DNA from 3 places in the Enterobacter sp. C3_dUdeg genome. Region 1 is predicted to be linked to each of the others. Evidence: predicted binding sites of a transcription regulator. Region 1 holds the regulator's gene; each other region holds the start of a gene.
The links. The regulator Fur, encoded in region 1, represses iron uptake genes when iron is present. The targets are predictions, from matches to a motif close to ATAATAATGAGAACNACTATCAA.
Positions count from the first base shown of each region.

Region 1 (3,279 bases):
GTCGCTACGCGCCAACAGGCGGCTGCCGTCATGCGTGAGCATCTTGATGAAGAAGGCGTCGTGCAGTTCCTGCTGAAGTCATTTGTTGACGGCCAATGGCGTTTTAACGTGCCGGTGCTCTGGGAGCAATACAATAACATCGTGGGCTGGGAAACCGTCCCCGCCTGGCCACACCCTACTCTCTTTATTCGCGGCGGAAACTCACCTTACGTTACCGACGCGTACCGCGACACGCTGCTGGCCCAATTCCCGCAGGCTCGCGCCCACGTGATTGCCGGTGCCGGGCACTGGGTGCATGCGGAAAAACCGGATGCTGTGCTGCGCGCCATTCGCCGCTATCTTGCTGATACTGCAAATTGATTAAAAAGAAAGCGACTGGAAGGCTGCGGGCTTCCAGTCGTTGGCGTGCCGTTTTTGGTGATGTATGATGGCGCGCTTATCGCCCGGGCATTAGCAGGGCGGCGTGTTTCCCCCGAAGTCTCAGAATCATGGCCAAAGAACAAACGGACCGTACGACACTAGATCTGTTCGCGAATGAGCGTCGCCCGGGACGACCCAAGACGAATCCGCTTTCGCGCGATGAACAGCTGCGTATCAATAAACGCAACCAGCTTAAACGCGATAAAAATCGTGGGCTTAAGCGTGTCGAACTGAAGCTTAACGCCGACGCCGTCGATGCGCTGAACGAGCTGGCTGACGCGCGAAATATCAGCCGCAGCGAGCTCATTGAAGAGATGTTGCTCGTCCAGCTTGAGACGTTACGCAGCCAGGCATAAGTCTGAAAATCCCCTTTATCGCCCTTTTCATGTAGCACAGAGTGCAGTCCTGCGCGATAGCTGTTTCCGCAGGGTTGCCAGTTCTGCTATTATTGCCCTTATCCGTGGCCAAATTGCGCCACCATACTATTAAGTTTCAAGAGGTTATTTTACTCATGGCAATCATCGGCATTTTCTTTGGCAGTGATACCGGCAATACCGAAAATATCGCAAAAAACATTCAAAAACAGCTCGGTAAAGACGTTGCTGATGTGCATGACATCGCCAAGAGCAGCAAAGAAGATCTGGAAGGCTATGACATTCTGCTGCTGGGTATCCCAACCTGGTACTACGGTGAAGCCCAGTGCGACTGGGATGATTTCTTCCCGACGCTGGAAGAAGTGGACTTCAACGGTAAGCTGGTCGCCCTGTTTGGCTGTGGCGATCAGGAAGACTACGCCGAATACTTCTGTGACGCGCTGGGCACCATCCGCGATATCATTGAGCCGAACGGCGCGGTTATCGTAGGCCACTGGCCGACCGCCGGTTACCACTTCGAAGCGTCTAAAGGCCTGGCCGATGACGATCATTTCGTAGGCCTGGCCATCGACGAAGACCGTCAGCCAGAACTGACCGCAGAGCGCGTTGAGAAGTGGGTGAAGCAGATCCGTGAAGAACTGCACCTGGATGATATTCTGAACGCCTGATTTTATCGCGGCGCAACTGCGGTTGCGCCCATGCTCCAGGTCAAACCGATTAAATTAATCGCTACAATCTTTTAACTTTTTCGCCCAGACCTGTACAATGTCTCCCTGATAAAACGTGGTTTTCCATTGAGCAAGTTTGTTGGTGATACCACGTTTTTATAAGCATATTTTGCCTGAGACTTGCAGTTTTCATTTAGCCATGGCAGTTCTATAATGAGACGCATTATCCCGGGTGCATTTTCTGTCACTTCCTACAGAAGTGAATCGTTTAGCAACAGGACAGATTCCGCATGACTGACAACAATACCGCATTAAAGAAGGCTGGCCTGAAAGTTACGCTTCCTCGGTTAAAAATCCTTGAAGTGCTTCAGGGTCCAGACAATCACCATGTCAGTGCGGAAGACCTTTATAAACGTCTTATCGACATGGGTGAAGAGATTGGGCTGGCTACCGTCTATCGCGTGCTGAACCAGTTTGATGACGCAGGCATTGTTACCCGTCATAATTTCGAAGGCGGTAAATCTGTTTTCGAACTGACCCAGCAGCAGCACCACGATCACCTGATCTGCCTCGATTGTGGCAAGGTCATTGAATTCAGCGATGATTCCATCGAAGCGCGCCAGCGTGAAATCGCGGCGCGTCATGGCATCCGCCTGACGAACCACAGCCTGTACCTTTACGGTCACTGCGCTGAGGGCGATTGCCGCGAAGACGATCACGCGCACGACGCGAAATAATAAGATTCATACTCTGAGCCAGCCGCAAGGTTGGCTTTTTTTTTGCCTGGAAAAAGCCCGGTGGCACTGTGCTTACCGGGCCTACGGGCTATGACACCTTTGTAGGCCCGGTAAGCGCAGCGCCACCGGGCGTAAAGCACTTATTTATTGTTATTGCGTATCTCGTTCCAGATCTTATCGCAACGCTTCGCCACTTCCTGATCGTTACCGGTTTTACGCGCCTGGATGCAGGCCTGATAATCCATCACGCGGACGTTTTCCTGCGTCGCGAACTGCTCATGCGCTTTCTCTTTCTTCAGCACGTTCAGCACGCTCTGACAGGCTTGAATTTTCTCCGGCGATCCTTCCGCAGTATTTATGCAGGCGCTATACGCCTCCTTCAGACGGGAGTCCTCTTTCGGCGCCTGATTCTGAGCACACGCCACCAGCCCTGATGCCAGCAACGCGACGATTACAATTTTTTTCATCATGTGCAGTCTCCATGCCGGCGGGACTCAGCCCGCCGGTGCGTTCATCAGAAGATGGTGAATGGGGCAATAACCATGAATTTCACGTCACGCTCATCCTGGAAGATGTTGCCGTAACCGCCCGCATAGCTCGGGATATCGGAGTGGTTGTCATACTGGGTGAAGTGCAGTTTGAACATCGTGCCTTTCGCACGGCCATCCTGCAGGGTGTAGATAGCATCTAAGCTGTAGGAAGACTCTTTCAGGCGATAGTTGGGATCGTAGTATGCGTCCGGCGTGGCCATATCGGCAGGTTTTGCGTCCCAGGCGTAAGCGTAAGAAGCGCCCACCGCCCAGCCAGGCAGGTTCCAGTTTTTCAGGTCATACATTGCGCCGAAGAAGACCGCTTTCTCGCCGTCGGCGTTGAAGTCTGAGCGGTTATCCCACCAGATATCAAGACGACCGTTGGAGGAGGCGTAGGTCGGGGTCATACGCTGCAGGAAGTAGCCCTGCAGCCCTTCCGCCTTCACCCATGTGCCTTCCAGACGCAAATCAACCTGACCGACCTTGTAGCCGAAGGTTAACGCCTGCAGCCACGCGGTGCCGTCATAAATGTCGTTGACGCCACCGTTGC
Region 1 is NZ_BAAKFX010000002.1:43,163-46,441, forward strand. Features, by position in the region: gene ybfF (esterase) at 1-360, shown strand, start outside; gene ybfE (LexA regulated protein) at 489-776, shown strand; gene fldA (flavodoxin FldA) at 932-1,462, shown strand; gene fur (ferric iron uptake transcriptional regulator) at 1,753-2,199, shown strand; gene chiQ (ChiQ/YbfN family lipoprotein) at 2,340-2,666, opposite strand; gene chiP (chitoporin ChiP) at 2,714-3,279, opposite strand, start outside.

Region 2 (3,279 bases), on a different contig from region 1:
AAAGCGCGGGTATCAGCGTGACGATCGATCACTTTGGCGCCGGTTTTGCCGGGCTGCAGCTGCTGGCGCAGTTCCAGCCGGACAGAATTAAGATTAATCGCGATCTGGTCGCGAACGTGCATAAAAGTGGCCCCCGACAGGCCATTATTCAGGCGATTATTAAATGCTGCTCCTCGCTTGAGATCCAGTTCTGCGCGGTAGGAGTAGAGAAGGCTGAAGAGTGGATGTGGCTGGAATCCGCCGGGATTTCCCAGTTCCAGGGACATCTTTTTGCCAGCCCGCGACACGGCGGTATTCCCGCGATTGCGTGGCCGGAGAAAAAGTTCGACTTCTGATAAAGCTGTACACATTACGGCAGAGTTAACTGTACGAATGGTAATTTTTATACAACAATGTATTAACAGGTGAAGGGAGGAGTAGCCCATTCACCTGAGCAAAATGCGGTCTTAGTTATACAAATGGTGTGTACAATCTGATAAGGTTGGTGCAGTTAGGTATGGAAGTTCTGAGCGTGAGGGAGTTAATGGCCTATTACAGTATCGGCGAAGTGGCCGAACGATGCGGTATCAACCCCGTTACGCTGCGTGCCTGGCAGCGCCGTTATGGATTGTTGAAGCCGCAGCGCAGCGAAGGAGGTCATCGTCAGTTTGACGATGAAGATATCCTCCGCATAGAAGAGATCAAGCGCCTGATGAAAAGCGGCGTCTCGGTCGGAAAAGTCAAAGCCTTGCTGGAAAACAAAGAAGTATTGACTCAGGGCAACTGGGTCTCGTTTCAGGAAGAAATGATGACCGTTCTGCGTTACGCCAGCCCGGCAAAGCTGCGCGCCAAAATGGGCGAATTCCGCCGCGATCACGCGATAGATGCGCTGATTGACAATATTATTTCTCCCGTTCGTCAGCGCATGAATCAGGATCAAAACACCGTGCGCCACATGGCTAGCCTGTTTGACGGCGTCCTGATCGAATTCGCGATTGCAAGCCTGGCGGAATCCCGCAAAAAAGCCGGTAAAGATGCCCTCCTGATTGGCTGGGAATGCGATGACCGCACCCACCTGTGGCTGGAAGCCGCGCGCTTATCGCAGAAGGGATGGCACATTGACGTCCTGGCGGAACCTATTGATTCGCCGCGTCCTGAACTGTTCCCTGGGCAAAAAATCTTCGTCTGGACGGGGAAATCCCCAACGCCTCGCCAGCAGGAACAGCTCGACCACTGGCGTGAACAGGGGTTTGCTGTCTCATTTCATCACTGATTAACAGAGGCCTTGAGGGCCTTTTTTTGTTTTTGTCATTTTCTGAGCAAAAGCTATCTCAAAAATAGGCATTTCCGATGCATATTTTACTTTTCTCTTCCCTGTCATAAATGCCGCGACGAAATGCATTATTAATCAATGCATTGAACAAATACATCCATCCTGACTGCATCCTCTCACAGGGTCTATGCTTAATAAAAGTAGGCAAAAAGGGCGGTTTAGCCGAATGCCCCTGCTGACAGAGGGTTGAAGTGATAATCGTTATCACTAACATGGTGTTATGCCCTGATGGCTTATCAGATGAGGTGGACCTATGGAACTGCATTCAGAAACCTTTAATCCTGCCGATTTTGCCTGGCGCGGCTTAACGCTCACGCCAGCGGCGGCGGCACATATTCACGATCTGGTGGCGAAAAAGCCCGAGATCCTTGGCGTGCGTTTAGGCGTCAAACAGACCGGCTGCGCGGGTTTCGGCTACGTGCTCGATACCGTCACCGAACCCGAGAAAGATGACCTGGTGTTCGAGACTGACGGCGCGAAGCTGTACGTCGCGCTGCAGGCCATGCCGTTTATTGACGGCACCGAAGTGGACTACGTCCGCGAAGGCTTAAACCAGTTATTCAAATTTCATAACCCGAAAGCCCAGAACGAATGCGGCTGCGGCGAAAGCTTTGGGGTATAGGCGGTACTATGTCTCGTAATACTGAAGCAACGAGTGATGTAAATACCTGGGGCGGTGGGCACCTCAATTATAAAGAGGGGTTCTTCACCCAGCTGCAGACCGATGAGCTGGCGAAAGGCATCAACGAAGATGTCGTGCGGGCGATCTCGGCGAAACGCAACGAGCCCGAGTGGATGCTGGAGTTCCGCCTGAGCGCCTTCCGCGCCTGGCTGGAGATGGAAGAACCGCACTGGCTGAAAGCGCACTACGACAAGCTGAACTATCAGGACTACAGCTACTATTCTGCGCCCTCCTGCGGCAGCTGTGACGATACCTGCGCCTCGCAGCCCGGCGCGGTGCAGCAAACCGGTGCGGAGAACAGTTTCCTCAGCAAAGAGGTGGAAGAAGCCTTTAACCAGCTTGGCGTGCCCGTGCGTGAGGGGAAAGAGGTGGCGGTGGACGCCATTTTCGACTCCGTCTCGGTGGCAACCACCTACCGCGAGAAGCTGGCAGAGCAGGGGATCATTTTCTGCTCCTTCGGCGAAGCGATTCACGATCATCCGGAACTGGTGAAAAAATACATTGGGACCGTGGTGCCTTCTAACGACAACTTCTTTGCGGCGCTCAACGCGGCGGTAGCCTCTGACGGCACCTTTATCTATGTGCCGAAAGGCGTGCGCTGCCCGATGGAGCTGTCCACCTATTTCCGCATCAATGCCGAAAAAACCGGCCAGTTCGAACGCACGATTCTGGTTGCGGATGAAGGCAGCTACGTCAGCTATATCGAAGGGTGCTCCGCCCCGGTCCGCGACAGCTACCAGCTGCACGCGGCGGTGGTGGAGGTCATCATCCACAAAGACGCCGAGGTGAAATACTCCACGGTGCAAAACTGGTTCCCGGGCGACGGCAATACCGGCGGTATCCTGAACTTCGTCACCAAGCGCGCGCTGTGCGAAGGCGAAAACAGCAAGATGTCGTGGACCCAGTCTGAAACCGGCTCTGCCATCACCTGGAAATACCCGAGCTGCATTCTGCGCGGGGATAACTCCATCGGCGAGTTTTACTCGGTGGCGCTGACCAGCGGCCATCAGCAGGCCGATACCGGCACCAAGATGATCCACATAGGTAAAAACACCAAATCAACCATCATCTCGAAAGGGATTTCCGCCGGGCATAGCCAGAACAGCTATCGCGGGCTGGTGAAAATCATGCCGACGGCCACCAATGCGAGAAACTTTACCCAGTGTGACTCGATGCTGATCGGTGCCGACTGCGGGGCGCATACCTTCCCGTACGTCGAGTGCCGTAACAACACGGCCCAGCTTGAGCACGAGGCGACGACGTCGCGGATTGGGGAAGATCAGCT
Region 2 is NZ_BAAKFX010000001.1:1,329,401-1,332,679, reverse strand. Features, by position in the region: gene AC27FC_RS06290 (diguanylate phosphodiesterase) at 1-335, shown strand, start outside; gene AC27FC_RS06285 (MerR family transcriptional regulator) at 524-1,252, shown strand; gene sufA (Fe-S cluster assembly scaffold SufA) at 1,566-1,934, shown strand; gene sufB (Fe-S cluster assembly protein SufB) at 1,943-3,279, shown strand, end outside.
Region 2: sufA (Fe-S cluster assembly scaffold SufA) is a predicted target of Fur. The motif match lies at 1,504-1,526, and genes of this name have one in related genera.

Region 3 (3,279 bases), on a different contig from region 1:
CAGCCTGCCCTGCGCGACGTGACGCTCAATGAATTTAACAAAGTGGCGCACGAGCTGGATCCGGTTGTCGCCAAACGCGTTCGTCACGTGCTGACGGAAAATGCCCGTACCGTTGAAGCCGCGTCCGCGCTGGCGAAAGGTGACCTGAAACGCATGGGTGAGCTGATGGCGGAATCTCACGCCTCCATGCGCGATGATTTTGAAATCACCGTTCCGCAGATCGACACCCTGGTGGACATCGTTAAAGCCACCATCGGCGACAAAGGCGGCGTGCGCATGACGGGCGGCGGTTTTGGCGGCTGCATCGTTGCGCTGGTGCCAGAAGAGCTGGTCCCTGCCGTACAGGATGCCGTGGCGAAGCAGTACGAAGCAAAAACGGGTATCAAAGAAACCTTCTATGTTTGTAAAGCATCACAAGGAGCCGGACAGTGCTAAACGAAACACCTACCCTTGCACCGGATGGTCTGCCGTATCGCCTGTTAACCCTGCGCAACAGCGCGGGGATGGTCGTTACGGTGATGGACTGGGGGGCAACCCTTCTTTCTGCCCGCGTACCGATGCCGGACGGCAGCGTGCGCGAGACTCTGCTCGGCTGCGCCTCGCCTGAGCAGTACGTCAATCAGTCCGCCTATCTGGGCGCGTCCGTCGGGCGCTATGCTAACCGCATCGCGAAGAGCCGTTTTGAACTCGACGGCGTGCCGTACATCCTGCTTCCAAGCCAGGGTGAGAACCAGCTGCACGGCGGTCCGGACGGATTCGATAAACGCCGCTGGAAGATTGTTCGTCAAAACGACGGCGAAGTGCTGTTCTCGCTGGATTCGCCTGATGGCGATCAGGGCTTCCCGGGGAACCTTGTCGCGTCCGCGCGCTTTACGCTGACCGACGACAACCGTATCGCCATTGAATACCGTGCGACGGTCGACAAGCCGTGTCCGGTCAATCTGACCAATCACGCGTACTTTAATCTGGACGGTAACCAGTGCGACGTGCGTGAGCACAAGCTGCAGATCCTGGCGGATGCATATCTTCCAGTTGACGAGATGGGCATTCCGTATCAGGGCCTCAAAGACGTGAGCGGCACCAGCTTTGACTTCCGCAGCGCGAAGTCCATCGCCCAGGATTTCATGAGCGATGACGATCAGCGTAAGGTAAAAGGCTACGACCACGCTTTCCTGCTGCAGGCCAAAGGCGATGTGAAACAGCCTGCCGCACAGGTCTGGTCTGCGGATGAGAAACTGCAGATGACGGTTTATACCACAGCCCCTGCCCTGCAGTTTTACTCAGGCAACTACCTCGGCGGCACGACGGCGCGCGAACACGATGAGTACAGCGACTGGCAAGGCCTGGCGCTGGAGAGCGAGTTCCTGCCGGACAGCCCGAACCATCCGGAATGGCCGCAGCCAGACTGCGTGCTGCGTCCGGGTAAAGAGTACGTGAGCGTGACGGAATATCATTTTATTCCACATTAATATCCAGCCCTCCCTCCGGAGGGCTTTTTTCTGCGCGCCTTGCTGAAAATAGCGCCGATCGCAGACAAAATCATAACCCTGGATTCACAAGCATCTTACACTCAGAGACTATTTTCGCTATGGTTAGGGTTAAGCGTTGCTGGTGGCACAGCCACGGCAATATAATGAGAATTGTTATCATTCTAAAAATGCTTGAGGAGTAAGAGATGGCTATAACTAAGCTGGTCCTGGTGCGTCACGGCGAAAGCCAGTGGAACAACGAAAACCGCTTTACCGGTTGGTACGACGTTGATCTGTCTGAGAAAGGCGTAAGCGAAGCAAAAGCAGCGGGTAAACTGCTGAAGGAAGAAGGCTTCAGCTTTGATTTTGCTTACACCTCTGTGCTGAAACGTGCCATCCACACCCTGTGGAACGTGCTGGACGAACTGGATCAGGCCTGGCTGCCGGTTGAGAAGTCCTGGAAACTGAACGAACGTCACTACGGTGCGCTGCAGGGCCTGAACAAAGCGGAAACCGCTGAGAAATATGGCGACGAACAGGTTAAACAGTGGCGTCGCGGCTTCGCAATCACCCCACCAGAACTGACCAAAGATGACGAGCGTTACCCGGGCCACGACCCGCGTTACGCGAAGCTGACCGACGCTGAGCTGCCAACCACCGAAAGCCTGGCGCTGACCATCGACCGCGTTGTGCCTTACTGGAACGAAACCATTCTGCCACGCCTGAAAAGCGGCGAGCGCGTGATCGTCGCGGCTCACGGTAACTCCCTGCGTGCGCTGGTGAAATACCTGGACAACATGGGTGAAGACGAAATCCTCGAACTGAACATCCCAACTGGCGTACCGCTGGTGTATGAGTTCGACGAAAACTTCAAGCCAATCAAACACTACTATCTGGGTAACGCAGAAGAGATCGCGGCGAAAGCAGCGGCTGTCGCGAACCAGGGTAAAGCGAAGTAATTTTCGCAAGGCATAAAAAAAGCGCGGAGCCTTCCGCGCTTTTTTATTTGTGCCTGAGAATTCAGCCGCGGCGCGCTTTTACCGCATTCGCCAGCTGACGCAGGATGGTATCGGTATCGTCCCAGCCAATGCAGGCATCGGTGACGCTTTTGCCATACACCAGCGGCTCGCTGCCTTCCAGGTTCTGGTTACCTTCAACCAGATGGCTTTCGATCATTACCCCAATCACCGCCTTCTCACCGCCGGCAACCTGCTGGCAGACGTCTGCACCCACTTCCATCTGCTTTTTAAACTGCTTGCTGGAGTTAGCATGGCTGAAATCGATCATCACCTGCGGTGGCAGCCCGGCTTTTTCCAGCCCGACCTTCACTTCCGCCACGTGTTTCGCGCTGTAGTTCGGCTCTTTGCCGCCGCGCAGAATGATATGGCAGTCACCGTTACCGCTGGTGTTAACGATGGCGGAATGGCCCCATTTGGTCACGGACAGGAAGCAGTGCGGCGCACCCGCTGCGTTGATGGCGTCAATAGCCACCTTAATGGTGCCGTCAGTGCCGTTTTTGAAACCCACCGGGCAAGAGAGACCGGACGCCAGCTCGCGGTGCACCTGAGATTCGGTTGTGCGGGCACCAATTGCGCCCCAGCTCATCAGGTCTGCCAGGTATTGCGGCGTTATCATGTCCAGGAATTCACCGGCCGCAGGCAGGCCGCTGTCGTTGATCTCCAGCAGCAGCTTGCGCGCAATGCGCAGGCCGTCGTTGATCTGGAAGCTGTTATCCATATGCGGATCGTTAATCAGTCCTTTCCAGCCCACGGTGGTGCGCGGTTTTTCAAAATAGACGCGCATCACGATT
Region 3 is NZ_BAAKFX010000004.1:341,961-345,239, forward strand. Features, by position in the region: gene galK (galactokinase) at 1-435, shown strand, start outside; gene galM (galactose-1-epimerase) at 429-1,469, shown strand; gene gpmA (2,3-diphosphoglycerate-dependent phosphoglycerate mutase) at 1,676-2,428, shown strand; gene aroG (3-deoxy-7-phosphoheptulonate synthase AroG) at 2,490-3,279, opposite strand, start outside.
Region 3: gpmA (2,3-diphosphoglycerate-dependent phosphoglycerate mutase) is a predicted target of Fur. The motif match lies at 1,628-1,650, and genes of this name have one in related genera.